DNA from 4 places in the Comamonas sp. Y33R10-2 genome. Region 4 is predicted to be linked to each of the others. Evidence: predicted binding sites of a transcription regulator. Region 4 holds the regulator's gene; each other region holds the start of a gene.

Region 1 (7,723 bases), 310 kb from region 4:
TGCTGTAGAGCTGCACCCAGCGCTGACCCACATCAGCGGTATCAATCGCCGCATTGCTGGCTGACCAGCCTTGCAGCGCTGTGATTTCACCCAAGGACCAAGGCGCCATACCCAGAATATTTTGCACGGGGGCAAACAAAATATTCAAACAAGTCTGAACCGCAGAGGGAGACAGAAACGTGCTTTCCCAACCCACCTGATAGGCCTTGGTCAGCCCCGTGACCCATAACGATGCCAGCGCACCCAGCGCCAGCATGGCAGCGCCAAGGTGGATGGCTACAGCCCACTGCGCACGGCGAGGTCGCTGGTTGATTTGCCACCAGTTGCGCTCAAAATTCAGCGCCATTTTTCGCAGCCCCGTGCCGCGCGAAACATTCCATTTTTTGGCCTGTAGCTTTTGCATCCAGCCGCTGGGGTCTGTCGCAACTTGCGGTGCTGGATTGCTTTTTTCCTGTGCCGGCTCCAGCGCTGAAATCACGATGTTTTTGCGCTTAATAAGTCTTCGCAGCCAGCTCACCAGCAGCAGCGCATAGACCAGTACATTCCACACAACAATGCCAATCAACGAGGGTGAGAGTAGGTCCACGCGGTGCGGGTCGGTAATAGCATGCCCCGCAAAACCCAGCGCAAAGCCGCCCAGTAAAACAGCCAGCATCATCCAGCGCGAAACACCTGCACTTTGCAGCGCCAAGGCGCGAATATCCGCGGGCAGTTGCGCCGCTGAAAGGATGCGTTTGGCACGCTCTTGTAAAAAATTTTCAAAGGCGGTGCGAGCACCCCCTTTGGCCGCGCCCTGAGCGTGCAGGCACTCTTGCGTGATGGCAGTGCAGCGCTCAGGCGTGGGCAGCGCCTCATGAGGTGCTGCGGTTTCCATGGCGTGGACAAAAACAATGTCGCGGGCGGAGCTGGCTTTCATGCCGATATTGTGTTTCAGCTCATGACGTCCTTGCTAGTAATATCAAAACAATAGCTGTAAGTCCTTTTCAATAAAGGACTACATCCATTTTTTCTTCATATTTCATCTGGGCTTTCCTGCAAATGCTTGCCAACCGCTCTGTGATATGAAGTCAGCTTTGCTGCAAAACATAAAAGGAGACATGCGTCATGACACTTAACCCACAGGTCATGCCTGATGCCAATGGTTTCTTCGGCCCCTATGGCGGCCAGCTGGTTCCGCCCGAGCTGAAAAAATGCATGGATGAAATATCTGTCGCCTACGAAGAGATCGTCAAACGCCAAGATTTTCAAGATGAGCTGGCCTCGCTGTTTGCCGACTATGTGGGTCGCCCCAGCCCGATCTTTCACGCCAAGCGTTTGTCGGATCAGTTGGGCGGCGCGCAGATCCATCTCAAGCGTGAAGACCTGAACCACACCGGCGCGCACAAGATCAACCATTGCTTGGGCGAGGCACTGCTGGCCAAGTTTATGGGCAAGAAAAAAGTCATCGCTGAAACTGGCGCCGGTCAACACGGTGTGGCGCTGGCGACGGCCTGTGCGCTGGTGGGCATTCCCTGCGAAATTCACATGGGGCAGGTAGACATTGAAAAAGAGCACCCTAATGTCACCAAGATGCGCATTCTGGGCTGCACGCTAGTGCCTGTCACCCGCGGTGCGGCAACGCTCAAAGAGGCGGTGGACAGCGCCTTTGAGGTGTATCTGCAAGACCCTGTCAACACCATCTATGCCATTGGCTCCGTTGTGGGCCCCCATCCCTTCCCCATGATGGTGCGCGACTTCCAATCCATTGTGGGCCGTGAGGCGCGTGAGCAGTTTCAGCACAAGCACGGCAAGCTGCCCGACCATGTTGCAGCCTGTGTGGGCGGCGGCAGCAATGCCATGGGTATCTTCACGGCATTTTTGAACGATGAGTCCGTGCATCTGGTGGGCGTAGAGCCTGCTGGTGAAGGCGTTGACAAGCCAGGTCGCCACGCGGCCACCCTCACCATGGGCAAGCCCGGCGCCATTCACGGCATGCAGTGCTATGTGCTGGAAAACGCAGAGGGCGAACCGGCAGCGGTGCACAGCATTGCCTCGGGTTTGGACTACCCCGGCGTGGGCCCACAGCACAGCTATTTAAAAGACATTGGCCGCGTGGATTACCAATCTGCGGACGACAAGGAGTGCCTCAACGCCTTCATGACACTGTCGCGCGTGGAAGGCATTATTCCTGCGCTGGAAAGCGCCCACGCAGTGGCTTGGGCCATGCGTGAAGCGCCCAAGCTGGGCAAGGATCAGCATATCCTCGTCAACCTGTCTGGCCGTGGCGACAAGGATGCGGATTACGTGGCCAAAATACTGGGTCTGTAAACCTGCACAAAGCTGGCCATGGGCCAGCTTTGTGCTTTTGCAGCGCCTTAGAGCCGCTAACGCAAACCGTCGGTTTGCTGGGTTGTGTTCGCCGCTCTTAGCGCAGGCCGCCGATATACCGTGCAGAAGTGCGCAGCATCTCCGCTGCACGGCTGGTGACAAAGCTTTCACTTGTCGATGTGACAGCTTCTGTTGAGAGCGTTTTTGAGCCTGGGTTTTCTCCTGTCCAGCTTTGCTCAAGCCGATGCGCCAAGCGTGCCATTTCTTCGTCAGCCTTCTCATTTGCATGAGCCAGCGCCAAAGCCACCATCGCCATGGCGTAAGCCTGATTGCCTGCCATCCACTCGGTATCCGTGACCCGGCCCATTTTTCGGCGCATCACCACATGTAGGTGCGCGGCAATGGCTAATCTTTCGCTTTCCTCCATACAACCTCCCTCGGTTAAACCTCGGTCCAATTTAGAGCAGTTCTTAGTGCTGACGCTCCATGTGCAAGCTGATGTCCAGTCCTTCCATTTCCTGCGCTTTTTCCACCCGCAGCGGCATCAACACACCAATCAGTAGCAAGATCAAGGCTGTGCCTGCAGCGCTGTAAGCCGCAATAGCCAGCACGGCAATCAGTTGATTGAGAACGGTGGCTCCAGTGCCTGCAATCAGAGGGTCCGCAAAAATAGCCGTCAAGATCGAACCCACGATGCCGCCTACGCCATGAACGCCAAATACGTCCAGTGAGTCATCGGCACCCAAACGGCGCTTAAGCCAGGTTGCACCCCAAAAGCAGACAGCGCCGGCAATCAAACCAATCCACCCCGCACTGCCCACCTGCACAAACCCGGCTGCCGGAGTAATTGCTACCAAACCCCCCACCATGCCGGAGAGCATGCCCAGCAAGGTGGGCGCACCGCGCATCAACCACTCGACTAACAACCATGACAGCCCGCCTGCAGCGGCTGCCACTAACGTAACGACAAAAGCCAGTGCCGCACGCCCATCTGCCGACAAGGCCGAGCCTGCATTGAAGCCAAACCAACCAAACAGCAACAGGGCTGTGCCCATGGCTGTCCAGCCCAAGCTATTGGGCTCAAATGCCTCTTGGCCATAGCCGCGCCTGCGCCCCAGCATAAAAGCGCAGACCAGCGCTGCCACGCCGGCATTCACATGCACCACAGCGCCACCTGCAAAGTCCAGTGCACCCAATTGGTTCAACCAGCCACCGCTTTCCCATACCCAGTGAGCAATGGGTGCATAGACCAGCACGCTCCACAGCGCAGCAAATAGCAGCAGGGCCGCAAAGCTCATGCGCTCCACCACGGCACCCACAATCACTGATGTGGTGATGATGGCGAACGCCGCTTGAAACAAGGCATAAGCGGCCTCAGGCAAGTGTGGGGCGAGGTGACTGACGGAGAGCACATTGCGTTTAACGTCAATATGCAAAGAGGCAAACCAAGCGCGGCTGAGATTACCCAGCCAAGGAGAGTCGGCCGTAAAGGCCAATGAGTAGCCGATGCCAAACCAGGTCAGCGTGACAATGCAAGCCACGGCAAAGACGGCGGCCAGCGTGTTCACCACATTCTTGCGCCGCACCATTCCTGCATAAAACAGCGCAACCCCCGGCAAGCTCATCAGTAGCACCAGCGCTGCTGACATCATCACCCACGCGGTATCTGCCTTGTCTATGGCAGTTAATGGCACCAATTCCATGCATTTTCTCCCTGTGTGTTTGTTTTGCTAAGGGAGCAAGCAGGTTCTATGCCAGTCGCAGGTGTGGTGAGCGGTTTTTTTGAGAGATTTTCGTCACGGTTAATGCAATTCCGACTTCAGGCCACCTATCCATAAGCATTAATAGCTATCAAATCTGATGTTTCTAGGGCCGCATTCTTCGCGAGTGCGAGTCAACCTCAACAGGCCTTGGTGACGGCTAGCAAAGTCACCCACACACAAAAAAGCCGCAGCCACCCTGAGGTGCTGCGGCTTTGCGGTTACGGCAGCCACGCAATGATGCGTGGCCTTCGTGCCTTAGTGGGTTTGGGTCTGTACGCCGGTGCTGGTTTGCAACTTCAGCAAAGGCTCCAGATAACGTACCTTGCTGCTGTCCAGCAGTGTCATCACCATGCTGCTGCCCTGAACCAGGCCAGACCATTGCTGATTGGCACCATTGGTGCAGTTATAAGTGATCAAACGCCCCACATTGTTGGTCAGGTAACCACTGTGCAAGTCCATGCAACGACCACCGCGCTTGATGCTCTTGTTGTCGCTGGTGTCCCAGACTTGGGCGTCACTGCGGATGTTGCAGCTGGAGAGCTTGATGTCGTTGGAGCCACCTTGATCCGTCAGGCACTGGCTCAAGTCCGCACGGCTACGGATACTGCCGCGGCTGTCCAGAATCCATTGCTCGTTGATAGCGCCAGTACATAGGCTTTTGGCTGCTACACGGATACCCGTTTCGGTCTTTTGCAAGCAATTGCCGTTAGACATCTTCAAAGACTGAGCGGCCGGAATCAGAGGCTTGGTTTCCATCCCCACCTTCTGAATCAAAGTCAGCAAAGCTGCTTGCGCACCTTCAGTGTTCTGCTCTAGCTGGGTGGCGTAGGTGCCGATCCAGTTGTTCAAGCGCTGTACGCTGCTTTGCTGCGTGGTGTAGCGGCTCAACTGTGTGCGCGCTGCTGAGCTCAGATCTGCGGCATGGTCTGAGTGACTATCGAGCAGCAGTTGCTGGTTGGGGCTGAGTGTCAGCACGCTTTTGCTGGCCAGTGACAACAAAGCGGTTTGCAGCTCAGGCAACTCTACCTTGCGAATGGCGCTGTAGCCAGCCTCCTTGCCTACCACCACGGCTGGTGCCATAGGGGGCAGGTTCTGGGGGATATCCAGCGTATACAGCACCTCGGGCGCTGCTGCGGCGGTTTGGCAGCTGAGTGTGGCCTGTGTGGGGTTCTCGCTTTGCGCCAAATTCACGTGCAGCTTGTTTGGGCGTGTGCCGCCCATTCGCTTGCCCGCCACTGCAATGCGTTGCACGGGCTGGTTGGCAAAGCTCACATCCAACCAGCATTGGCGCGGCTCAGTGGTGTTGGCCGCCGTAGTGGGTAGCGTAAAGACGTTGCCCCAGTTGCTACGTGCGGCCGGGTACAAGATGGCCTTGTTCGTTTGCGGGTCGTAGCCCCCCAGCAAAGTGATGACGGGCACACCATGCAAGCGCGGAGCCAAGAACTTGCCGTTAGGGCTGTTGTACCAAACCAAGTTTTGGTTGGGGATCGTGGGCGTGAACGGCTCCATCACTTGTGTTGTGGCATTCCACTTCAGGTAACCCGAAGGGGAGGTAGCGCTAGGCACCGGCTTGTCCAGACTGGGCTGAATCTTGTTTTTCGTGCTGTAGCCGGTGTAGTGGGTGTAGTTGGACAGCGAGCTGGAGTAGTGACCGCCCGCCATGGCATCGGTGCCAAAGCTGTAGGTGTCCTCAAACACGGGCATGCCTCCCATGCCCCCTGTCTTGACTCGGCTCCAGTGCAGATTGGCTCGCATGCGCTTGCGGTAGCCGATGAAGCCCCAACCACTGTCATGGTGGTGACCGGCCCAGAAGTAGTTGTCACCGCTCTGACCGGGGAAGTGACCCAGTCCGTAATGGTGGCCGATCTCATGGCTGAACTCGTTGCCCTTGGTGGCGTAGAGCGTCAAGATGGCACCGCCGCCGCTCAAGCCATGGCTTTGGCGGCCATTGGTGTACATGCCCGCTGCGTGGTGAGCCACCGCACTTTGGGTGACCTGAGGTTGATGCTGGGACTGCATGTCCGAGCTGGTCACGCCCCAGTTGGCCATGTTGATGCCGATGCTGAAAGTGGACTTGGCGGTGTCCCCGCGCATGTCACCGCCATACACATTGCCCTCGGTTGCGCTGCTGGTGTCATAAATGGTGCCGTTGGACACCATGACCTTGGGCAGCTTGACGGGCTCGTATGAGGCCACAGTCAGCTTCGCGGCGGGAATGGTTTGGAAGTAATCCGTTGCACCTTTGGCCGGCTGGCTCAGCAGCCAGTGGTCATTGTCATTTTTGGGCGGATCGGTCAGCATGCCTAATTGAATGCTGTGCACCACCAATTCACCAGGAGCTGCGAACTCAATGGCTTTGGCAGCCAACGTGCCAGAGCGACTTTTGGAATCGCTTACGCGCAACTCCATGCCCGGCTTAACCCAGTTCCACGGCAGCACGGCAGACCATGCGCGGCGCGAGTACACATAGTCGGGGCGACCGTCATTGTTGTTGTAGTCGGAGCGGAAAATCTCGTTGGGGTGGCGCATGGGTAGATTTCCCATGCTCACGCCGTTAACCGAGACCGACACCGTCATCGCTTCCACATCTGGCAGCGTAGGATCGGGCGTAATCAGCAGCAATGCTTCGCGCTCTGTGGTGAGCGTTGGCATGTTCTTGGCGGAATTGCCAGACGGATCCATCGTGTGGCTTTGGGCGAACTGCACCATGCCGGGCAAGCTGCCGCCCAGATCGTTGCGCACCGCGCGCACTTGGCCCGTCTTATCTTTGTCGTAAAAGCCCAAGGCATTCGGCGCTGAATATTTGGCGTCGGTCAACTCTGGATAGGTGGGCTTGCTGCCCGAATTACCGTTGCCGGAGCCCAGAGTTGGCGGGGGCAGCACAACATTACCTAAGCCGGGGCTGCCGGTAGAGGGAAGGGTAATGGAGGGGCTACCGGTGGAGGGGAGGGTAGTGGAAGGGCTGCCGGTGGAGGGCAGGGTCGTCGAAGGGCTACCGGTGGAAGGGGGTGTAGTCGAAGGGCTACCGGTTGAGGGGCTGCCAGTGACGGGTAGATCCGGGCCAGCACTGTTGCCGGGAAGGGCGAGTTCTTTTTCTTCTACCGGATCGGGTGGCGTTGTCGGATCCTCCAATGCAGGCGCTGGGGGCGTGGGCGCTGCGACCAAACTAGGGCCATTGCTGTTCGAACCTGTGGATGCTTTTTCTAAAGGTTCACCTTCGCAACCACTCAATACCAAAACAGCGGCGCCCAAGATGGCGATGCCTGTTGCATTTAAACGCTGCATTTACATTTCCATTGCTAAAACGGAATTCTAAAAATGCATACGCTTTTACGTATTGACTTTTATTTTATTTTTGGAAAGTCATAGAAAGAGATGATTCAAATTGTTTCTATGCGCGTGAATCAAACGCTTGTGTATTGACGGAAACCTTTTTTACTCGGCGATATTGCTCAATATTGAGTCAGATCATTCCTACTTTCAAAACGACGGTTTGCCATGACTACCTAGGGAAAGGGTTTTCCAGTAGCCATTGTTAGAGTTTTCGGTCATTTGGGCTGAAAGACTTACTACATGGGAAGTGCGTGTTGAAGGCGCGAACTGGGGGCAGCGGTGGGGCAAGCTTTTAGAACTCGCCAAGACCCATCGAATAT
Region 2 (7,723 bases), 110 kb from region 4:
GTAGACCATGGCATGCACCGTCTTGTGGTCTAGCGCGTCGATGTTGATGCGGCGCACATCCCCGTGGACGCGAATCATGGGCGGCAAGCCTGCCGACAAATGCAAGTCGGAAGCCTTGTTTTTGACACTAAATGCCAGCAATTGCGTGATATCCACGGAGATCCCTCTCTAGTTTGATACTCTGGCGCCAATTATGACGACGATTGAACTCAATCTGGGGCAGATTCATGCCCGCATGGCTGCAGCTTGTGCTCAGGCAAACCGTTGCGTGACATCGGTACAACTGCTGGCCGTTTCCAAAACCTTTGGCGCTGATGCGGTGCGCGAGGCGGTGCTCGCCGGCCAACGCAGCTTTGGCGAGAACTATATACAGGAGGCGGTAGAAAAAATTGCAGCGGTGCGCGCCATGCAGTTGGCTGGCGCAGAAGCCTTGGAATGGCACTGCATTGGCCCCATCCAAAGCAACAAGTCGCGGTTAGTGGCCGAGAACTTTGACTGGGCGCAGACCGTGGACCGGCTCAAGATTGCCGAGCGCTTGTCTGCCCAGCGGCCCGAGGGTATGGCGCCGCTCAATATATGTATTCAGGTCAATGTGGATGGCGGCTCTACCAAATCGGGCGTAATGCCTGCGGATGTGCTGGCGCTGGCTGAAGCGATTGTGAAGCTGCCCCGTCTGGTGCTGCGCGGCGTTATGAGCATTCCGGATGACACTCCTGATTTTGAAGCGCAATGTGATCTACACAAAAGGGCTGCGGCCATATTTGATGCTATTAAAGCCAGTGCCATGCCGGGCTTGGAGCGCTTTGACACTTTGTCCATGGGTATGACGGGCGACCTAGAGGCTGCAGTAACAGCGGGCAGCACCATGGTGCGCGTTGGCAGTGGAATCTTTGGCAAACGCAGCTACGCAGCCGCAAGCCAATAAGCGCTCAGCGGCTATGTGGTAAGCGCTTTAAGCTCATGTTTTTGATAAAAAATCATATTTAACCTGATCTGAGATAGGCGCTCTTGCCGAATTTTCCCGCCGCTTTATGCAGCGCTTGCCTAAGAGCGGCTAACACAACCCAGTAAACCGAAGGTTTACGTTTGAGACGAGGCGCGAAGCCGCTGGCAGTACATTAGTACGACAAGGCAAAGCAACGACGTATCAAGGGTGGTGTTAGCGGCTCTAAAGGTGAAAATCCCCCGCCGCCTCCGGCTGGTAGAGCACCTTGTCGATGGAAATCCGACGGCAGCGGTTGGACACGCGCCAATCGATGGCATCGCCTTCCTTGTAGCCAAGGATTGCGGTGCCAAGGTCCGAGCAGACGGAGACATTGCCCGCCTGGCCATCGGCGTCTTCGGGGTAGACCAAAGCTACCTCGAGCGCTTGGTCGTCTAGCCTGAGTAGTGCCCGTGAGTTCATCGTGACCACGTCCGGTGCCACGCGCTGCGGCTCGACGAGGATTGCGCGCTCGACTTCATGCTCCAGGTCCACGACCGTGGGGCCACGTTCGACCCCGATCAGGCTCAGCAGCCGGGCCTTGTCGATCTCCGTGACGTACAGCGCTGACGTGTCTACGCCAACCCCTTCGCGCAGCAAGCGCAGGTAGTTGCCTGCGCTTAGCGATAGCGACTGGGTGGTACTCGACTCGCTGTCGAGCAGGAAGCCCGAGCGCATGAAGGCCTTGAGCGAGCGCGTGTTCTGTGTGTGAATTTTGGCGATCAGCCGCTCGGCGCGCATATCGAAGAAGGCCAGCTTCAGGCCTTCGCGCAAGGCACTGCTGCCCAGCTTGCGCCCCCAGTTGTCACGCTCGCCGATGACCAGCACGATCTCGCAGTCCGCGCCGGTCTTGATCAGCCGCACAAAGCCCACGGGTCGGTCATCGCCGTCGTAGGCCATGAAGAAGCGGCCACCGCGGTTGAACAGGTGCGTGAGAATGGGGAGTTGAACCCGCTGCAGCACTTGGGAGATGCTGCGCGAGACATCACGGGAATCGCTGAGGAACTGGACGACGCTTTCGTCTTCCAGCCAGTCCATAAGGTTTAGCGCATGGGTCCGCGTGATCTCCGGACACAGCGCAATGAAAGGCTTGCTCATCTTCACCACAATTGGTTGCAAGGATGAAAGCCCTTCATGGCCGCCGCGGCCATGACGGTTCTTTCGAGGAAGGATCAATCGTATCGGCCCTGCCGCCTCGCTGCACAGCCCGGCGCGCAAAGCCGCACTGTGGGGTGCGACAAACACCCGCAGTTACCTGCTCAAGAACTTTTGCATTAACTTCATTCGGACTGGAAAAATGGCGCAGCGCTGATCTTGCCGCGGCTCATCCATCTAAGCTGGTGGATGACATTTTCACTACCGCACTTCGTACTAAAGTCTAAGCTTTATTTTTAAGCGCATACCTATGAAAAAAATCGCATCCGCCCTTTGCGTCGTGTTTGCCATGATCTCGGGCGAAGCTGCTCAGGCTGCTCCAGTTACCACCGCTAGCGGCCTGATCTATGAAAGCCAGGTCGAGGGCGCAGGCCCCAGCCCCAAGGCAACGGACACCGTCAAGGTGCATTACCGTGGCTACTTTCCAGATACCGGCAAAGAGTTCGATAGCTCGTACGCACGCAAGCAGCCCATCGAGTTTCCGCTCAACGGCGTAATTGCTTGCTGGACTGAAGGTGTGCAAAAAATGAAGGTGGGCGGCAAGGCCAAGTTCACCTGCCCGCCAAGCATTGCCTACGGCGCCCGAGGCGCTGGCCGCGCTGTGCCGCCCAATGCCACGCTGAACTTTGATCTGGAACTGCTGGGCATTCAGGGGCGCTGATTTTTCAGGGGCTATTGATTTCAAGCCGCTTGGCCAGCCGCTGCAAATTGGCGCGATCCAGTTGCAGCTCACGCGCCGCCGCAGCCCAGCTGCCGTGGTGGCGCGTCAGACTGGCATTAACCAGTTCGCGCTCATAGGCGGTGACTGCATCTCGCAGGCCGGCTTGGGGCACGGGTAGCGGCAGAGCCGTCGTGGCTTGTGGTTGAGGCGCTGCCGCAGTGGCTTGTGGCTTGTCCCAGAGGTCGGCGACGCCCAAAGTCACAATGCGCAGCCTGCCGTTGGCTCGGCCCGCGCTGCCGTCGTTGCGGCTTAATGCCTTGAGCACGGCGCGGCTAATCAAGTGCTCCAGCTCGCGCACATTGCCAGTCCAGCGGTGGGTCAGCAAAGCCGCTTGCGCAGCGGCATCTAGACGCAGGCCGCCCAGTTTGAGTCGCGAGCGATTCTCTTCGAGAAAATAGCCGGCCAGCTGCAGCACATCGCTGTCACGCTGGCGCAGCGGCGGCACATTGAGCGGATAGACATTGAGCCGGTGATAGAAGTCCGCGCGCATGCGCCCGGCGCTGACTTCCGCTGCCAGATCGCGGTTGGTGGCCGCAATCACGCGCACATCCACATGGTGCTCCCGGTCCGAACCCAGGCGTTGCAGCTGCCCGCTTTGCAGCACGCGCAGCAGCTTGGCCTGCACAGGCAGCGAAAGCTCGCCCACTTCATCCAGAAAAAGCGTGCCCTGATGCGCCTGCTCGAACTTGCCGCTGCGCTCGGTCAGGGCGCCGGTAAAGGCGCCGCGCACATGGCCGAATAGCTCGCTTTCCACCAAGTTGTCTGGCAGGGCTGCGCAGTTGATGCTGACCATGGGCTTGCCCGCGCGGCCTGACTGTGCGTGTACGGCCTGCGCCACCAGCTCTTTGCCGGTGCCGGTTTCTCCGGTGATGAGCACGCTGAGGTCACTGGCCGCGACGAGAGCTATGTCTTTTTGCAGCTGGCGCATGGCGGGGCTTGAGCCCTGCAAGCCGCGTTCAGGCGCTGTTGGGGTGCTGGCGGTATGGCTGGCGCCACGTGCGATTTGAGACAGCTGGTGCACGCGCTCTGCCGTGGCCACGGTGGCTGCTGCCAGATTGCTGAATGCCTGCAGCATGGCCAGCGCCGCCGGGTCGGCAAAGCGCCCGGGCTCAAGCGCATCCAGCGTCAGCAGACCCCAGGGCATGCCGCCTAGCTGCAGCACGCAGCCCATGCAGTCGTGCACATGCAACTCGGTAATGGTCTGGCCTTTGTGGGCGATCAGACCGTCGTAGGGGTCGGGCAGGGGGCTGTCAGGCTCAAAGCGCATGGCCTGACCGGCGGCCAGCAATTGGGCAAAGCGCGGGTGCTCGGCCAGCCTAAAGCGGCGCCCCAGCGTATCGGGCATCAAGCCATCAATCGCCATGGGGTGCAGCCATTCGCCTTCTAGTTTCAGCAGGGCCACGGCATCGGCAGGCAGCAGATTGCGCAATGCGGCCAGCAGGCGGCGCAGGCGCTCGCGTTCGCTCAGGTCCTGCGCCAGATCGGCAATCAACGGGCTGACGGCATTGAGTATGTGGGATGTTGTCATAACGACATCAATGAGGGTCAATAAGACTGCTTTTGTTAGATGTCATATTGACTCATATTTTCACAAGCCATTATTTTACAGTGGTCTTGAAGCTGGCATGTAGCTTGCATAAATCAGATCAAACCTTGCAGATGGCAAGGCCGTCATCAGGAGATTTGCATGCTTACCGAACGTCAACGCGAGATTGTCAAAGCCACCGTACCACTGCTGGAAACCGGCGGCGAGGCGCTGACCACCCATTTCTACAAAATCATGCTGGCCGAGCACCCAGAAGTGCGCCCGCTGTTCAACCAGGCGCACCAGCAAAGCGGTGCCCAGCCACGTGCGCTGGCCCACAGTGTGCTGATGTACGCCAAGAACATTGACCGTCTGGAAAATCTGGGCAGCCTGCCCGCGCAAATCATCAACAAGCATGTGGCGCTGCAGGTGCAGGCCGAGCATTACCCGGTTGTGGGCGCCTGCTTGCTGCGCGCCATTCGCGAGGTGCTGGGCGCCGAGATCGCCACCGATGAGGTGATCTCCGCCTGGGCAGCCGCCTATCAACAGCTGGCCGATATTCTGATTGGTGCAGAGCGTGCGGTGTACGAGCAGACTGCAGCGGCCGAAGGCGGCTGGCGCGGTGGTCGAAACTTCAAGGTCGTGCAAAAACAGGCCGAGTCTGCCGAGATCACCTCGTTCTATCTGGAGCCCGTGGATGGTGGTGCCGTCATCACCCACCAGCCCGGCCAGTACATTGGCCTGCGCATGGTGGTGGATGGCGTGGAGCAGCGCCGCAACTACTCGCTGTCGGCGGCCAGCAATGGCAAGAGCTACCGCATCAGCGTCAAGCGCGAGGCAGGCGGCAAGGTCTCCAGCTATCTGCATGACAGCATTCACGTGGGCGATACGCTGGAGCTGTTCCCGCCCGCAGGCCACTTCACGCTGCAAAGCAATGCCAAGCCACTGGTGCTGATCAGCGGCGGCGTGGGCATCACGCCCACTCTGCCCATGCTACAGGCCGCGCTGCCCACGGGCCGCGAGATCACCTTCATCCACTGCGCACGCGATCGCGGTGTGCACGCCTTCCGTGAGAAAATTGATGCGCTGGTCGCAGCCAATGAGCAGCTGACACGCCGTTACTGCTATGACAAGGCAACCGCTGGCGATGAGGTCGATGCGCAAGGCCTGCTGAGCACCGAGCAACTGGCCGAGTGGCTGCCCGAGTCGCGTGATGCCGATGTCTACTTCCTGGGCCCACGCGGCTTTATGCGCAGCGTCAAGCAATCGCTGAGCACTCTGGGTGTGCCCGATGCACAGGTGCATTACGAGTTCTTTGGCCCCGCGGAGGCACTGGCCTGATCGACGGATTGCTCATTAAAAAAGAGCTGCTTGCGCTTGGTATTACTGGGTTTTGATACTTAAAGCATCTGAAACCTATGTAAATCCAGCGCAAACAGCTCTTTTTATTGATGCGGAGACTTGGCTAATTGCTCTTTAAATTGGGCGATCACCCAGTGAGAGACATTGAGCAAGGGCCGCCCTGCAGCGAGGGGGTCGTTCCCCTCCCGAAGAGAGAGGCGGGAAGGCGCGCAGCGCTTCTGGCGACTTAACGGTAATACGCTTCGACCGTACCCTTGATCTTGATCAGCAAAGGCTTGCCCTTGCGGTCGATGGCCTTGGCGTGAGGGATCTTGACCCAGCCTTCGCTGACACAGTATTCCTCGACGTCGAAACGGTCAGTGCCGTTGAAGCGGATGCCGATGTCATGCTCGAACACGGCGGCCACATGGTGGGGGCTGCGGGGGTCGATGGACAAGTGGTCTGGCAGTTCGGGGCGGGTTGCGTCGGTCATGGTTTTTGGAAAGTCAGGGAAAACAAGGTCGCTATTTTCGGCGTATTTGCAAAAGCCTGTCTTCGGCCTTTGCAATGCTGCAGGTCATAGGATGACTCTTACTCGGGCCGCACCGCATAGTCGCAGCCGCCTGACTCGCCTATGCTGGCGTTCATGCTGACCCAAGAACAACGCCTGTCATTGCAGCACGCCAAGCGGCTGCCGCTGATTTTGCTGCTGCTGGTGACGGCAGGTTTCATCATCACCGCTGCAGCCAGCTCGCGCTGGGGCATCGCCGGGCAGGCTGTGCCGCTGTGGCTGGTTTGCCTGCGCGGAATGTGCGAGGCCGCCATGGTGGGCGCGCTGGCGGATTGGTTTGCAGTCTCGGCCTTGTTCAAGCGCATACCGCTGCCGCTGGTGGGGCGGCACACGGCCATCATCCCGCGCAACAAAGACCGCATTGGCGAGAATTTGGCCGTGTTTGTGCGCGACAAATTTCTCGATGCCCCGTCGCTGGTCGCACTCATCGAGCGCAACAACCCCGCGCAGGTGCTGGCTGACTGGCTGACGGCCCCCGCCAACAACCAGTTGCTGGGCAAGCAGGTTGCGCGGCTGGCGCTGGCGGCGCTGGAGATGGTGCAAGACAAGCAAGTCGAGAAATTTTTGACCCAGTCACTCAAGGCCGTGATGGCGCATGTCGATCTGTCGCGCACGGCGGCATCGCTGCTGTCGGGGCTGACTGCGGGTGGTCGTCATCAGGAGGTGCTCGACGATGTGCTGGGCCGCATCAGTCGTGTGCTGCAAAAAGAGCAGACCCATGTGCTGATTGCGCAGACTATCGTCGTCTGGCTCAAGCGCGAGCACCCGATCAAAGAAAAAATGATGCCCACGGACTGGCTCAGCGACAAGGGCGCAAGCATGATCGCCAGTGCTTTGGACAGTCTGCTGCAGGACGTGGCGCACAACCCCGACCACCGCCTGCGCGAGGCGTTTGATGGCTCGGTGCAGCGGCTCATTGAGGGGCTGCAAAACGATCCGGCCTATGCCGAACGCGTGGAAAAGCTGCGCAACTATCTGCTGCACGACGAGAAGCTAGCCGCCTATCTGCGCGAGCTGTGGACAGGCTGGCGTGCCCGGCTGGAGCGTGATCTGGCGGATGAAAACTCAGCCCTTGCGCGGCGTGCTGCGGTGATGGGGCGCTGGCTGGGGCAAGCTCTGGCGCATGACGAGGAATTGCGAGACTCGATGAACGAGCGCCTCAAACGCTGGGCGACGACACTGGCACCCGATGTGTCTAAATTCATCGGCCAGCATATTGCCGACACCGTTAAGCGCTGGGATGCGGAGCAACTCTCAGAGCTGATCGAGGCGCATATTGGCAAGGATCTGCAGTACATCCGCATCAACGGCACGCTGGTGGGCGGCGCGATTGGGCTGTTGTTATTCCTTATCTCGCACGCAGGGAGTTTGTGGCAAGCCTTGAAGTGAGATCGTTAAATTGATAGCGGCATGTCTAATTGGGGAAAG
Region 3 (7,723 bases), 1.8 Mb from region 4:
CATTCGTCGCTTTATTCAGCGCTACAAGGTCAATATGGCCGAGGCCGCGAACCCCGATCCTGCTGCTTACAAAACATTCAATGCCTTCTTTACGCGAGCGTTGAAAGATGGCGCTCGTCCATTGCAGCAGGCCGATTGGGTATGCCCAGTAGATGGCGCTATCAGCCAGTTTGGCCCCATTGAAGGCGAGCAAATTTTTCAGGCCAAAGGTCACCAATACAGTGCAACAGCACTGGTAGGCGGCGATACAGCGTTGGCGCGGCAGTTTGATGACGGCAGCTTTGCCACCATCTATCTGAGTCCGCGTGACTATCACCGCATTCATATGCCATGCGCGGGCAAGCTGCGCAGCATGATCTATGTGCCGGGCGATTTGTTTTCGGTCAATCCGGTGACGGCGCGTGGCGTACCTGGTCTGTTTGCGCGCAATGAGCGCGTGGTTTGTGTGTTCGATACGGCACACGGCCCTTTTGTAATGGTGCTGGTGGGGGCGACGATTGTGGGCAGCATGGCCACTGTCTGGCATGGGCTGATCAATCCACCGCGCCCCGGACACATCAAGACTTGGAACTACGAAGGAGCTGAGGCGGTTGAGCTGGCCAAGGGTGCGGAAATGGGCCGTTTTCAGCTGGGCTCTACCGTGGTTATGCTGTTCCCTCAAAGTGCGAGCCTGCAGTTCAATGCGCAGTGGCAGCCTGCAGCACCTGTGCAGCTGGGTCAGGTCATGGCGATGTGCAAGCCGCATTGAACTAAATTCAAAATCCATAGCAAAAGCCGCTGATGCCATAAGCAACAGCGGCTTTTTTTGATGCTTGATGGGTTATAAAAACCAGGTCAGAGGCTGAGGGCTGCGCTCGGTGGTGAACAGCGAGGGCGCCAAATGCAAACGGTCTGGTTTGACAGGGTCTTCATGGCCTTGCAAGTAAACCATCAGCTCTCGTCTGCGCAAAATGACATGGCTGACAATTTCGCGTTGGCCATTTTGGGTTACCTCGGTACCGGGGCGAAACAGCGGCATATGAAACAGGCCACTGCGGGTGGTAGTGCTGGGCGGCGGGGCCGCGACTTCATTAGAGGCGAGCTGCATAAGCTTTCCGTAGTAGTGGTGAATGCTTATCGGCAGAATTTCTCGAAACTGAAGTCGCTATTTCAGGAGGTCTGAGCCAAGGCTGCCAGTAGCTCAGTTTCTATGCGCAACTGGCTGTTGTTGCTTTGTAGCTCTGGGCCTTCGATCAAAAAGGTGTCTTCCACGCGCTCGCCCAAGGTGCTGATCTTGGCCAGTTGCACGCTGATATGGTGCTGGGCCAGTATGCGGGCAATGGTGTAGAGCAGACCTGCGCGGTCTGAGGCGGAGATGGAGAGCAGCCAGTGCTGGGCTTTGTCATCGGGGCGAAGCAAAACGCGCGGTGCAAACGGAAAGCTCTTAACCCGGCGAGACAGTCTTTTTTGTGACGGCATGGGCAGGGGGCCGCTTTGCACGAGGTCATGCGTAAGATCGTTTTCCACCATGTGCATGAGCTCACGGTATTGCTCTTGCATGGCTGGGGCGACCACCTGAAAAGTGTCTAGCGCATAGCCGTTGTTGGCGGTGTGGACCCGGGCGTCGAGAATGGAAAAGTTGGCCCGGTCGAAGTAGCCGCAGATACGGGCAAAAAGATCGGGCTGATCGGGCGCATAAACCAGCACCTGCAAGCCTTCGCCCGCCAGTGACTGGCGTGCGCGAACCACAGGCTTGTCAGCGCCGACATGGCGCGAAAGATGGCGTGTATGCCAAGCGATATCAGCGGCTTCATGGCGCATGAAGTAGCTCACATCCAGCGAATCCCACAACTTTTTGTGTGACTCAAAAGGCTGGGCCGAGAGGGCGAGCTGGATTAAGGCTTCGCGCTTGCGGTTTTCCACTAGGGCGGCGGCATCTGGGGCGCGCCCGCCTAGAACGCGCAGCGTCAGTCGGTAAGTGTCTTCGAGCAGCTTGCCCTTCCACGCAGTCCAAACCTTGGGGCTGGTGCCGCGAATATCGGCCACGGTCAGCAGATAAAGGGCGGTGAGCTTGCGTTCGTTGCCAATGCGCTGTGCAAACGCGCGAATCACATCGGGGTCTGACAGGTCTTGCTTTTGCGCGACTTGGCTCATGGTCAGGTGTTCGCTGACCAAAAACTCGGCCAACTCGGCATCAGCCTTGTCGATTTGGTGGGCGCGGCAAAAGCGTTTGATTTCTACCGAGCCGATAACGGAGTGGTCGCCGCCGCGGCCTTTGCCGATGTCGTGAAAGAGGGCGGCGAGGTACAAAATCCAAGGCTTGTCCCAGCCTGCGGCGAGTTGGGAGCAAAACGGGTATTCATGTGCGTGCTCAGCCATGAAAAAGCGCCGCACATTGCGCAGCACCATGAGTGTGTGCTGATCTACCGTATAGACGTGAAACAGGTCATGCTGCATTTGGCCGACGATGCGCCGAAACGGCCAGAGGTAGCGGCCCAGCACCGAGGTTTGGTTCATCAGCCGCATGGCGTGGGTGATGCCGCGGGGCTGCTGCAAAATCTTCATGAACGTGGCGCGGTTCACCGGGTCGTGGCGAAAGTCGCTGTCCATCACATCGCGGCTGGCGTACAGCGCACGCAGCGTACGGCTGGAAAGGCCAGTCAGCCCTTCGTGCTGCTCATACATGAGAAAGGTCTCAAGAATCGCATGGGGGTCGCGTCTGTACAGGTCGTCGCTTGCCACTTCAATGGTGCCGGCCTTCTCGAAAAAACGTTCATTGAGATGGATGAGTTCGTGCGAGCTGGGGCTTAGCCGCTCCTCAATGCTCATGCGCACGATTTGGCAAAGCTGGGTCACCGCTTTGGCGGCCCAGTAGTAGTGGCGCATCAGTGTCTCGCCGGCCCGCATAGCGAGTTTGCGGCCTTCGGGGGTGGTGGATTGGTAGCCAAAGGTCTCGGCCACAGCGGTTTGCAAGTCAAACACCAAGCGGTCTTCATGCCTGCCTGCGGCTGCGTGCAGGCGGGCGCGAATGAGGCTGAGCAGCGCCTCGTTGGATTCGAGCTGCTGCACTTCAAACGGCGTAATTAGGCCTTGCTCGGCCAGTTCATGCCAGCTATTGCCAAAGCCCGCCGCCTTGGCCAGCCAGAGCATGGTGTGCAAATCGCGCAGGCCGCCGGGTGATTCTTTGCAGTTAGGTTCTAGCGAATAAGGGGTGAAGTCGTACTTGGCATGGCGCTGGCGCATCTCCAGCAGCTTGCCGGCGACAAAAGTCTTGGGGTCAATTTGCGCGCAGAACTGGCTTTCGAAGTCGGCCACTAGCGGCTGGTTGCCGGTAATGCGGCGCGACTCCAGCAGGGCGGTTTGCACCGTCAGGTCTTGTGCGGCTTCTTGCAGACACTCGGCAATGCTGCGCACGCTGGAGCCAATTTCAAGCCCCGCATCCCAACAGCTGCTGATGAATTTTTCGATGTGTGCTGCAGTTTCTGCAGTGGGTTGCGCCTCACCTTGGGGCAGCAGCACCAGCACATCAATGTCTGAGTAAGGGAAAAGCTGTGCGCGCCCGTAGCCACCAACGGCCAGCAGGGCGGCGGTTGGAGGCATTTGTGCACGTATCCAGAGAGTGTCCAGCAGTGCATCAGCCAATTCACTCAAATGGTGCAAAACACCCCGCACGCTGCGCCGACCCAGTGAAGCGTTTTTGAGCAGCGCTATCTGTTTGGCCTTAGCGCTGCGGAATTCGTCACGCAGGGTTTGTAAAGAAGGCTGATCGAGTGCAGCAGTTGCGACGACTTGAGAGGGGGCGATGGATGTCATACGCAGCAGAAGTAAGGTGTTAACAGAGCAATTGCTTGAATGTCACCTTAACCCAACTTGTCTGGCTCTAAGCCCTGTGTTGTCAAAAAGGTGAGCGCCTAGCGCTTGCGGTGTAAGGACTGCAAGCAAAAAATATGCCGCATTCAGTCTGGCTGAATGCGGCATGGCGTTGGGGCTTGTGAAAAGGATCAGGTGCGAATGGCTTTGATGAAGTCGGGCGGTGTGGGCGAACCGTCCGACCAGGTCAGCACGTCATAGCCGGTTTTGGTCACGGCGATCATCAGCTCCCATTGAGCAGTCAGGCTGCGGTCTTTGGTGATCACCGTCCAGCCATCGGGCATGGACTTGATGTCGCGCTTGCCCAAGTTCAGCATGGGCTCGATGGTGAAGACCATGCCTTCTTCCAGCACCACGCCTTCGCCGCGGCGGCCGTAGTGCATGACTTGTGGCTCGTCATGGAAGATTTGACCAATGCCGTGGCCGCAGTACTCACGCACCACGGTCAGGTTGTTGCCTTCGGCGTATGTCTGAATGGCGTGACCCACATCGCCCAGCGTGGCGCCGGGTTTGACTTGCTCGATGCCCTTCCACATGGCTTCAAACGTGAGCTTGCTCAAGCGTTTGCCGGCAATCGTGCCGTCGCCAATCAAAAACATGCGGCTGTTGTCGCCAAACCAGCCGTCTTCGGTGATGACGGTCACGTCGACATTGACGATGTCACCCTTCTTCAAAGGCTTGTCGTTGGGAATGCCGTGGCAAACCACATGGTTGACCGAGGTGCAGACATAGGCCGGGTAGGGCGTCATGCCCGGCGGCTGATAGCCCAGGCAGGCCGTCTTGGTGCCTTGCTCGGCCATTCGTTTGGCGCACAGGTCATCGATTTGCTGGGTGGTGATGCCCGGCTTGATGTGGGGGGTGATGTAGTCCAGCACATCCGAAGCAAAGCGACCTGCAATGCGCATGCGCTCAATGTCTTCGGGGGTCTTCAGTGTGATGCTCATGGCTCAATTATCCCATTGCAGCGGTGAACCTGCAGGGGCAAGGGGCGTGAGAACTTGGGGTAAGCCCGAGGCGGGCTAAAATGTGAGGCTCACCGATACCGTGCCTTGGCTTTGACTTTTAACCGGTCAAAGCGGGGGCGCATTCACCAGCCTTCACACAAACAGGCCGCCTCGTGACCTTGCATTTGACTCAGTTTGAGGGTGGAAACGCTCTTAGCTCGTTCCGCGCCCAGCAACTCTTGACCGATCTGGTCGCCATCCATCCAAAGATCACGGGTATCGATGCCCGATTTATCCATTTAGTCGCCACTGAGGCCGCCCCGACTGCTGAACAATCTCAGCGTCTGGCGGCCTTATTGACGTATGGCGATCCCTACGTGGGCGCGGGTGAAGGTTCTGCCTTCATCGTCACGCCCCGTTTGGGCACTATTTCGCCTTGGGCTTCAAAGGCCACAGACATTGCCCGCAACTGCGGCTTGGATGTGTTCCGTGTGGAGCGCCTGACGGAGTACCGTGTCAGCTTGAAGACGGGCTTGTTAGGCGGAACGCCTGATTTGAGCGCAGAGCAAACCGCGCAAATCGCTGCGCTGCTGTTCGACCGCATGACCGAGTCAGTCTTCGCTACCCGTGCACAAGCCGAGCAACTGTTCACAACCTTGGCCGCACAGCCTATGGAGTTTGTGGACGTGTTGGGTGGCGGTGCTGCAGCGCTGGAAAAAGCCAACAAGCAATGGGGCTTGGCCTTGGCCGAAGATGAGATTGAGTATCTGGTCAACGCCTTTAATGGTTTGCAGCGCAACCCCTCCGATGTGGAGTTGATGATGTTTGCGCAGGCCAACTCTGAGCACTGCCGCCACAAAATCTTCAACGCCAACTTCACCATCGATGGTGTGGCGCAAGACAAGTCGCTGTTCGGCATGATCCGCAACACCGAAGCCCTGTCGCCCCAGCACACGGTGGTGGCGTACTCGGACAATGCCTCCATCATGGAAGGCCATGAAGTTGAGCGATTTACCGCCAAATTCGATGGAGGCCTAGGTACATCAAGCGCTCCTAGCTATCAAAAGCACAGCGCCATCAACCATGTGTTGATGAAGGTGGAAACGCACAACCACCCTACGGCCATCTCCCCATTCCCCGGCGCATCGACCGGCAACGGCGGCGAAATTCGCGACGAAGGCGCCACCGGCCGTGGCTCCAAGCCCAAGGCGGGTCTGACTGGTTTTACCGTCTCCAAGCTGTGGGGCAGCGAAGTGGGCAAGCCTGAGCACATTGCCAGCCCGCTGCAAATCATGATCGAAGGCCCGCTGGGTGGCGCGGCGTTCAACAACGAGTTTGGACGCCCCAGCCTGACCGGTTACTTTCGCGAGTACGAGCAGCAAGTCGGCGACATCACTCGTGGTTATCACAAGCCCATCATGATCGCTGGTGGTCTGGGCGTGATCGATTCCGAACAAACCAAGAAGATTCTGTTCCCTGCTGGCACCTTGCTGATTCAGCTGGGCGGCCCCGGTATGCGCATTGGCATGGGCGGCGGTGCAGCCAGCTCCATGGCCAGCGGCACCAATGCGGCGGAACTCGACTTTGACTCGGTGCAGCGCGGCAACCCCGAAATTGAGCGCCGTGCGCAAGAGGTTATCAACCACTGCTGGCAGCAGGGCGACAAGAACCCCATTTTGGCCATCCACGACGTGGGTGCGGGCGGTATCTCCAACGCCTTCCCTGAACTGACCAACGACGCAGGCCGCGGCGCACGCTTTGATTTGCGCGCGGTCAAACTCGAAGAGTCCGGCCTGGCCCCCAAGGAAATCTGGTCCAACGAATCGCAAGAGCGTTACGTGATGGCCATTGCCCCCGAATCACTGGCGCAATTCACCGCATTCTGTGAGCGCGAGCGCTGCCCGTTTGCCGTGATTGGTACGGCCACCGAAGAGCGCCACCTGGTGCTGGAAGATACGGCCGTCGAATCGGGCGACCAGAAATTCCCGGTTGATATGCCCATGGAAGTGCTGCTGGGTAAGCCACCCAAGGTGCACAAAGATGTGACCACCGTGGTGCGCGAGCTGCCCGCGATGGATCTGAACGGCTTGCCATTGGAAAAAGCCGTCATCGAAGTGCTGGCCCACCCCACCGTGGCTTCCAAGCGCTTCTTGATCACTATTGGCGACCGCGCCGTGGGTGGTTTGACCCACCGTGACCAGATGGTTGGCCCGTGGCAAGTGCCTGTGGCCGACGTGGCCGTGACGCTGGCTGATTACAAGGGCTTCAAGGGCGAAGCCATGGCCATGGGCGAGCGCACACCGCTGGCCGCCATCAACGCGCCCGCATCGGGCCGCATGGCGGTGGCGGAAGCCATCACCAATATGCTGGCTGCGCCGATTGAGCTGAGCAAGGTGAAAATGTCTGCCAACTGGATGGCCGCTTGCGGCGAAGCCGGTGAAGATGCTGACCTGTACGCCACGGTGAAGGCCGTGGGCATGGAGCTATGCCCCGCGCTGAACATCTCGATTCCTGTGGGTAAAGACAGCTTGTCGATGCGCACGCAGTGGAGCGACAACGGCGTGACCAAGAAGGTCACATCGCCCGTGAGCTTGATCATCACCGGCTTTGCCTCGATTGATGATGTGCGCACCACGCTGACGCCCCAGCTGAACGCTGAAGTGGAAGACAGCTCACTGATCTTGATCGATCTCGGTCGTGGCAAAAACCGCATGGGCGGCTCCATCATTGGTCAGGTGCTCAACCAATCGGGCAACGAAGTGCCTGATCTGGACGACGCCAAAGACCTGATTGCCATGGTTGATGCGGTGAACGCACTGCGCGCCAAGGGCCTGATCTTGGCCTACCACGACAAGGGCGATGGCGGGCTGCTGGCTACCGTGGCAGAAATGGCTTTTGCCGGCCATGTGGGCGTGGCGCTGAATGTGGAC
Region 4 (7,723 bases):
TCTTCGGGAGAGGGACGACACCCTCGGTGCGGGGTGGCCCTTCCTCGGTGTCCCTCGCTTGGAGTGCGCCAGTGTTTGAGTGCTACTGAACTTTTTTTGATCTGCGGTCTCTGATACTGCAAACCTGATACAGGAGTTTGTTTAGATGAAACGTCGCGAATTCTCTTTAGTTGCTTCGGCAACTGCTGGTGCCTTGACCTTGGGCACTTCCTCTAGCTGGGCGCAAGGCGCAGGGCCCAAAGAAGGCAAGGACTACGTCAAGCTTGCCAAGCCCGCCAGCGTGAGCGCCCCTGCCGGCAAGGTCGAGGTCATTGAGTTCTTCTGGTACAGCTGCCCTCATTGCAATGTGTTTGAGCCCCAGTTTGAAGCATGGGTGAAGAGCCAACCCGCCGATGTGGTGGTGCGCCGCGTGCCTGTGGCCTTTAATGCCAGCTTCCTGCCCCAACAAAAGCTTTACTTTGCGCTGGAGGGCATGAACTTGCTGCCCCAGTTGCACGTCAAGGTTTTCCGCGCCATTCACGTCGAGCGCAACATGCTGAAAAACGACGAAGCGATTTTTGAGTGGATTGGCAAGCAAGGCGTTGATGTGGCTAAGTTCAAGGAGGTCTACAACTCCTTTACCGTGGCCAACCAAGCGCGCAAGGCGGCCCAGCTGCAAACCGAGTATGACGTTGAGGGCGTGCCTGCGATGGGCGTGGCTGGCCGTTACTACACGGACGGCACAAAGGCTGGCAGCATGGAAAACGTGCTGCGTGTCGTGAACGCCCTGATTGCTTCAAGCCGCAAGGCCTGAGAGCCGTGATGGAGGTCAAAATCTTTGACCGCCAGCAAGCCCGCCATTGTGCGGGCTTTTTTATGGGTGTTTTTTACGCAAGTTTCAAAAAGGGAATGACTACAATGGATGCAAGAAACGTGCCTTCCATGAAAAAATCACTCCTACCTCTTGCGCTGGCCTTTGCCCTTGCGGCAGCGACCGGCATGGCTCATGCCGAAAAAGCCGACAGTGCCAAGCCCATGAATATTGAGGCGGATGCGCTGCGCCACGACGAACTCCAGCAAACCAGTGTCTTCACTGGTAATGTGGTGATGACCAAGGGCACTATCGTGCTGCGCGGCACCCAGTTGGATGTGCGCCAGGACGCTGAGGGCTATCAGTTCGGCGTGATTAAGGCCGAAGCGGGCAAGCGTGCTTTCTTCCGCCAAAAGCGCGATAGCGTGCCGGGCCAGCCTGAAGAATTTATTGAAGGCGAAGGTGAAGTCATCGAGTACGACGGCAAGACCGACATCGTCAAATTCATTCGCCGTGGCGAGATGCGCCGCTATCGTGGCGGCCAGCTCAGCGACCAGATCACCGGCTCCATCATCATCTACAACAACATCACCGATGTTTACACCGTAGATGGTCAAAAGACCAGCGGCGGCTTGCCCAGCTCGTCCATTGGTCAAGGTGGTCGTGTACGCGCCATCATGGCGCCCAAGGAAGGCACGCCTGGCGCTCAGCCCAAGCCTGCGACTCCCGCGACACCTCTGCGTCAGAGCATGACATTGGGCGGTGAGAAGGCGGACGAGAAGAAATGATTGAGCCCACCTTCTCTCACAGCACCCGCACTGGCGAGTCCACAAGCCGTCTGGAGGCCAAGCACCTGGCCAAGTCTTACGGCAGCCGCAAGGTTGTTAAAGATGTGTCGCTGTCTGTGCAAAAAGGCGAGGTGGTCGGTTTGCTTGGCCCCAATGGCGCGGGCAAGACCACATCGTTTTACATGATCGTGGGCTTGGTGCGCAGCGATGGCGGCGAGATTTTCATTGATGGCCAGCCAGTGGGTGGTATGCCCATTCACCAGCGTTCGCGTTTGGGTTTGTCTTATTTGCCGCAAGAAGCTTCCATCTTTCGCAAACTCAGCGTGGAAGACAATGTGCGTGCTGTGCTGGAGCTGCAAAAAGATGAGCAAGGCAAGGCTCTCACACGTGAAGAAGTGGAAAAACGCCTGACTGGCCTGCTGCAAGAGCTGCGCGTGGAGCACCTGCGCCAGTCACCCGCGCTGGCGCTGTCTGGCGGCGAGCGTCGCCGGGTGGAAATTGCCCGTGCGCTGGCTACCCAGCCACGTTTCATCTTGCTCGACGAGCCTTTTGCCGGTATCGACCCGATTGCGGTGATCGAGATCCAGCGCATCATCGGCTTCCTCAAAGAGCGCGGCATTGGTGTGCTGATTACCGATCACAACGTGCGCGAAACGCTGGGCATTTGTGACCATGCTTTCATCATCAGCGATGGGCATGTGCTTGCTGAAGGTACGCCCGAGGAGATTGTGGAGAACGCCGATGTGCGCCGCGTCTACCTGGGTGAACATTTCCGCATGTGATGAGTGTGCGCTTTTGTACTCTCAACCTCGCCATACAGCTGGCTTTGGCCTGTTGTGTGGGCTTAGATATTCAAGCCGTTAGGCGGCGCCGCTTGAGCGGCAGAAGCATTTTCTGCAGCCGGCACCGGCAGAGAGTTAGTGAATGAAACCCGGCCTTTCGTTACGCGTTTCGCAGCATTTATCGCTCACGCCGCAGTTGCAGCAATCCATTCAGTTGCTTCAACTATCGACGTTAGAGCTGGCGCAGGAAGTCGAGCAGATGCTGGTCGACAACCCATTTTTGGAACGTACAGGCGATGAGGCTGATGGAGCAAGCGAGGGAGGGGTTGATGCTCCTCAAGAGATAGCAGTTGCTGCCCATGAATACACTGTTTCAGACAGTATTTCATCTGGAATAGAAACAACTTCAGGACAATCCGCTACTGACTCGATAGCGGAAACCCCCAGCGCTGAAACCCCAGAATCGCTGAACTGGGAGGCCGATGGCATTGACGGCCAAGATGGTGAATGGGGTGGAGAATCCAGCAGCGAATGGGATGGCCCCTCGGGCGGCGGCTCCAGCCGCAATCACGATGGCGACGGCGAGGCTGATGCCATCGATTTGGCTGGTGAGCATGTGGGCCTGACGGCTTTTTTGCATCGCCAAGCGCTCAGCCTGCGCTTGGGCGCCGAAGATACAGCTGCGCTGCGCTTTTTGATTGAGTCGCTCAATGACGACGGCTACCTTGAAGACTCGCTGCAAGAGCTGGCTCAAAGTCTGGCCGGTGATGATTTGGAAGACTGCGAAGAGCTAGAGCAGCGCTTTTGCATTGCGCTAAAGCTGCTGCAAAGCTTAGAGCCTGTGGGTGTCGGGGCGCGTGGTTTGGCGGAGTGCCTGCAGTTGCAGGTGCGCGATTTGATTCACACCGCTGAAGATGAGGGCACGACGCAAGCCCATATGAGTCGCTTGTTGTTAGCCCAGACCATTTGCAAACAGCCCATGGACTTGCTGGCGCGGCGCGATCTGCGCAAGCTCACCAGCCTGTGCGGCGCACGTGAAGAGCAGTTGCGCGAAGCCATGACCTTGATCGCTGGGCTGGAGCCGCGTCCTGGCCGGCGCTTTGTGGATGTGGAGCGCAACATCATCGTGCCCGATGTCATCGTGCGCCCGGTGCGCGCTAGTTCAGGGCGGGTCGATTTTTCCGTACAACTCAATGCCGATGTAATGCCGCGCCTTCGCGTACATGACATTTACGCCAGTGTGCTGCGCCGCCATAAAGGCAGCGAAAGCCATGCTGCCCTGCAGCAGCACTTGCAAGAGGCGCGCTGGTTCATCAAGAATATTCAGCAGCGCTTTGACACCATCTTGCGCGTGTCGCAAGCGATTGTGGAGCGGCAGAAAAACTTCTTTGTGCATGGTGAGCTGGCGATGCGGCCGCTGGTGCTGCGCGATATTGCCGACCAGTTGGGTCTGCACGAATCCACCATCAGCCGCGTGACTACGGCCAAGTACATGGCCACGCCCCAAGGCACGTTTGAGCTGAAATACTTCTTTGGCTCGGGTCTGGGTACAGAAACCGGCGGCAGCGCCTCCAGCACGGCAGTACGGGCGCTGATCAAGCAGTTGGTGGATGCCGAGAGCCCGAAGAAACCGCTGTCAGACGCAAAATTAGCTGACATGCTCAAGGAGCAAGGCATTGAGTGCGCCCGCCGCACCGTGGCCAAGTACCGCGAGCAGCTCAAAATTCCGACCACGACGCTGCGCAAGGCGCTGTAGTCATTGTTGGGAATAGAAAAGCCGCTGATGCATTGCTCAGCGGCTTTTTTGATTGGGTAGAGACCTCGGCAGGCGCGAAGCGCCTCAGCGGGTATCCATCAGTTCGGTATCAACCACCAGATGAACAGCGCTAAAACGCCAATCATCAGGCCAAACTTCAAAAATTTGTAGAACGTCGGATTCCAGTTGCGAAAGGCGCGGCGGTACTTGCCGGCGTAGAACGAAATTTTGAACAGCTTGCTGATCATGCCGCGCGGGTCGCCCTCGTTATTGGGCGAGCTGGCAGCGGCCACCACGTTGGTGCCCAGCCAGCGGTTGAGCCACTGAGCAAAGCCATTGGTCATCGGGCGTTCTACATCGCAAAACAGCACGATGCGGTTGCCTTGCGTGCCGTTCTCGGCCCAGTGCATATAGGTCTCGTCAAAGATCACGCCTTCGCCTTCGCGCCAGCTGTAAGGCGTGCCGTCCACTTCGATCAGGCAGCGGTCGTCATTGGGCGCCAGCACGGCCAGGTGGTAGCGCAGCGATCCCGCATAGGGGTCGCGGTGCAAATTGAGCTTGGCGCCGGGCGGCAGCTCCGCAAACATGGCGGCTTTGATGCTGGGGATGGACTTGACCAGCGCCGTGGTCTTAGGGCACAGCTCCATGGCCGAGGGGTGGGCGTCGCCGTACCACTTCAGATAAAAACGCTTCCAGCCGGTTTTGAAGAAGGAGTTAAAGCCGGCATCGTCATTGTTGGCGGCGGCTTTGATTTGCATGTTCTTTTGCAAATTCACGGCTTCTTCACGGATTTCACGCCAATTGGCTTGCAGCGTCGCCAGCTCGGGGAAAGTACTGGTGGGCAGGTAGGGCGTGCGCGGCACCTTGCTGAACATCAGCATGAAGACGTTGAGCGGCGCGGTGAACGTGGAGTGATCAAACAACTGCTTCAATAACTTGTGGCGCACCTTGCCGCGCAGGTGCATATACAGCGCGCAGCCAAAGAAAAGCAGCACCAATGCCAGAACGATGATTTTTGCCATAGCTTTCAATTTTACCGGGCGACCTTCAACTCAGTCTGCAGCAGGTCAAACGATGACGTTTGGTGTAGTGGGCGCATACCCTGCTACCCCCCTAGGTTTGGCACATTTGGGTATCGTTATGTCCGTAAAGCAGAACAGCACTTATATGCGACGTAACAAGAGCAGGGAGTTTTCCTACTTCTGTGTCGTGTGGCTCCGGCCTATAAGAGTTGTCTGCTTGTTTTTTTTCCAACTGTGGGCTTGTGTGCCCGGGAGACAGATATGTTGCAACGTCGTCATGCTGTGAGTTCTTTGGGTGTATTGGCGCTGGCTGTGGCTGGCTTGTGTGCGCCTGCGGCGCAGGCTCAAGACAAGCCCAAGGTCGCACTGGTCATGAAGTCGCTGGCCAATGAGTTCTTTCGCACAATGGAAGATGGTGCCAAGGCTCACCAAAAGCAGCACGCCTCTGAATACGTGCTTTTGAGCAACGGCATCAAGAACGAAACTGACACTGCCGCTCAGATCAAGATGGTCGAGCAGATGATTGCCCAGAAGGTGGACGCTTTGGTGATTGCGCCAGCGGACTCCAAGGCTCTGGTGCCCGTGCTCAAGGCTGCGGTAGACAAGGGCGTGCGTGTGGTCAACATTGACAACCGTCTGGATGCAGACGCGCTCAAGGAAAAAAATCTGGTGATTCCTTTTGTCGGCCCTGACAACCGTGTGGGTGCCAAGCTGGTGGGTGAGTATTTGGTCAAGCAACTCAAGCCTAGCGACAAGGTCGGCATTATTGAAGGTGTGTCCACCACCACGAATGCTCAGCAGCGCACGGCGGGTTTCAAGGACGCAATGGACGCCGGCAAGATGAGCGTGGTGGGTGTGCAGTCTGGCCAGTGGGAAATTGCCCAAGGCAATACCGTGGCTGCCGGCATGCTGCGTGAGAACCCCGATTTGAAGGCCTTGCTGGCCGGTAATGACTCCATGGCTTTGGGCGCAGTGGCTGCGGTCAAGGCTGCAGGCAAGGCAGGCAAGGTGATTGTGGTGGGTTACGACAATATCCAAGCGATTCGCCCCATGCTCAAGGATGGCCGTGTGCTGGCAACTGCAGACCAGTACGCCGCCAAGCAGGCCGCATTTGGTATTGATGTTGCTCTAAAGGCAATCAAGGCCAAGACTCCTCAGGCTCAGATGCCTGCTGAAGTTAAGACAGACGTTGTACTGGTGACCAAGTAATTGCCATGAGTGAAGTGCATAGCACCGTGCTGACGCTGGAAGGCATGGCTAAGGACTACGGTCCGAGTACCGTGTTGGATGGCGTTACGCTGGATTTACGCGCAGGTGAATGCCTGGCGCTGACGGGGGAGAACGGTGCTGGCAAGTCCACGTTGTCCAAAATGCTCTGCGGTCTGGTGACGCCAACGCGTGGGCTGATGAAGCTCAGTGGTCAGCCTTTTGCTCCGCGCTCGCGCACTGATGCAGAAAAGCAGGGTGTGCGCATGGTGCTGCAGGAGCTGGGCATGGTGCCCACTCTCACAGTGGCTGAGAACCTGTTGCTGGACCGCCTGCCAAGACGTTTGGGCTGGCTCGATCGCAAGGCCCTGGTTACCCAAGCGCAAGAGCAGTTGGCCAAGATGGGGCTGGAGCATATCGACCCCATGACCCCCGTGGGCCAGCTGGGCATTGGCATGCAGCAGATGGTGGAAATCGCCCGCAACCTGCGAGACGGCAACCGTGTTCTGGTGCTCGATGAGCCTACAGCCATGCTGACGGCCAAGGAAATCGAGCACCTGTTTGTTCAGATTGATCTGATGAAGGCGCGGGGCGTGGCGCTGGTCTATGTTTCGCACCGCTTGGAAGAGTTGCAGCGCGTGGCAGAGCGCGTCGCCGTACTGCGCGATGGGCGGCTGGTCGATGTGCTGCCGATGAAGGGTTTGAGTGAGCCCGAGCTGGTAGAGCGCATGGTGGGCCGTGCGGTTGAATCCTTAGATACCAAGCCCCGCCGCAAAGCGGGCGAAGTGCTGCTGCGTGCCAAGGGGCTGCGCCGTGGCAAGCTGGTGCAAGGTGTAGACCTAGAGCTGCGCGCCGGTGAAGTGCTAGGCGTTGCGGGACTGGTGGGCGCTGGCCGCACGGAGCTGCTGCGATTGCTGTACGGCGCGGACAAGGCGGATTCGGGCCATATTGAATTGACGGGGAAGGCTGCTGGGCAACAGGCTTGCAGCGTTTCCCCCAACTGGAAGAGCCCCATGCAGGCCATGCGTGCGGGCATTGCGCTGGTCACGGAAGACCGCAAGGCGCAGGGCTTGCTGCTGTCGCAATCCATCCGCGTGAATACTTCGCTCAGCCATATGAAGTCGGTCTCGGGCGCTGGCTGGCTCAAGCCTGCTGTTGAGACAGAGTTGGCGCAGCGCATGGTCAAGCGCCTGCGTATTCGTTCGCGTGATGAAGAGCAGCCTGTGGGCACCTTGTCCGGTGGCAATCAGCAAAAGGTGATTTTTGCGCGCTGGCTGCACCGTGACTGTCCCGTGGTCTTGCTCGATGAACCCACGCGGGGCGTGGATGTTGGGGCTCGCGCGGATCTTTATGCCGAGCTCAACACCATGACCGATCAA

What was found. Region 4 encodes sigma-54, which starts transcription at its own class of promoters, with help from an activator protein. Its sites were predicted from a motif close to TGGCANGNAANCTGCTTT; they were not measured.
Region 1: a site for sigma-54 is predicted at 4,047-4,064, ahead of KUF54_RS12275 (ammonium transporter). Genes of this name have one in related genera too.
Region 2: a site for sigma-54 is predicted at 4,480-4,497, ahead of hmpA (NO-inducible flavohemoprotein). Genes of this name have one in related genera too.
Region 3: a site for sigma-54 is predicted at 3,915-3,932, ahead of KUF54_RS04555 ([protein-PII] uridylyltransferase). Genes of this name have one in related genera too.

The regions. Positions count from the first base shown of each region.
Region 1 covers NZ_CP079925.1:2,754,154-2,761,876, forward strand. The annotation lists gene KUF54_RS12260 (DUF2868 domain-containing protein) at 1-916, opposite strand, end outside; gene trpB (tryptophan synthase subunit beta) at 1,105-2,307, shown strand; gene KUF54_RS12270 (hypothetical protein) at 2,405-2,734, opposite strand; gene KUF54_RS12275 (ammonium transporter) at 2,778-4,010, opposite strand; gene KUF54_RS12280 (M66 family metalloprotease) at 4,326-7,355, opposite strand.
Region 2 covers NZ_CP079925.1:3,172,342-3,180,064, forward strand. The annotation lists gene KUF54_RS14280 (type IV pilus twitching motility protein PilT) at 1-156, opposite strand, end outside; gene KUF54_RS14285 (YggS family pyridoxal phosphate-dependent enzyme) at 194-925, shown strand; gene KUF54_RS14290 (bifunctional GNAT family N-acetyltransferase/nucleoside diphosphate kinase regulator) at 1,169-2,080, opposite strand; gene KUF54_RS14295 (FKBP-type peptidyl-prolyl cis-trans isomerase) at 2,388-2,798, shown strand; gene norR (nitric oxide reductase transcriptional regulator NorR) at 2,803-4,386, opposite strand; gene hmpA (NO-inducible flavohemoprotein) at 4,546-5,724, shown strand; gene KUF54_RS14310 (DUF3297 family protein) at 5,972-6,217, opposite strand; gene KUF54_RS14315 (DUF445 domain-containing protein) at 6,371-7,684, shown strand.
Region 3 covers NZ_CP079925.1:999,338-1,007,060, forward strand. The annotation lists gene asd (archaetidylserine decarboxylase) at 1-748, shown strand, start outside; gene KUF54_RS04550 (hypothetical protein) at 821-1,087, opposite strand; gene KUF54_RS04555 ([protein-PII] uridylyltransferase) at 1,150-3,792, opposite strand; gene map (type I methionyl aminopeptidase) at 3,981-4,793, opposite strand; gene purL (phosphoribosylformylglycinamidine synthase) at 4,967-7,723, shown strand, end outside.
Region 4 covers NZ_CP079925.1:3,062,079-3,069,801, forward strand. The annotation lists gene KUF54_RS13695 (thiol:disulfide interchange protein DsbA/DsbL) at 146-793, shown strand; gene lptA (lipopolysaccharide transport periplasmic protein LptA) at 922-1,578, shown strand; gene lptB (LPS export ABC transporter ATP-binding protein) at 1,575-2,360, shown strand; gene rpoN (RNA polymerase factor sigma-54) at 2,503-4,116, shown strand; gene KUF54_RS13715 (aspartyl/asparaginyl beta-hydroxylase domain-containing protein) at 4,215-5,138, opposite strand; gene KUF54_RS13720 (sugar ABC transporter substrate-binding protein) at 5,400-6,347, shown strand; gene KUF54_RS13725 (sugar ABC transporter ATP-binding protein) at 6,353-7,723, shown strand, end outside.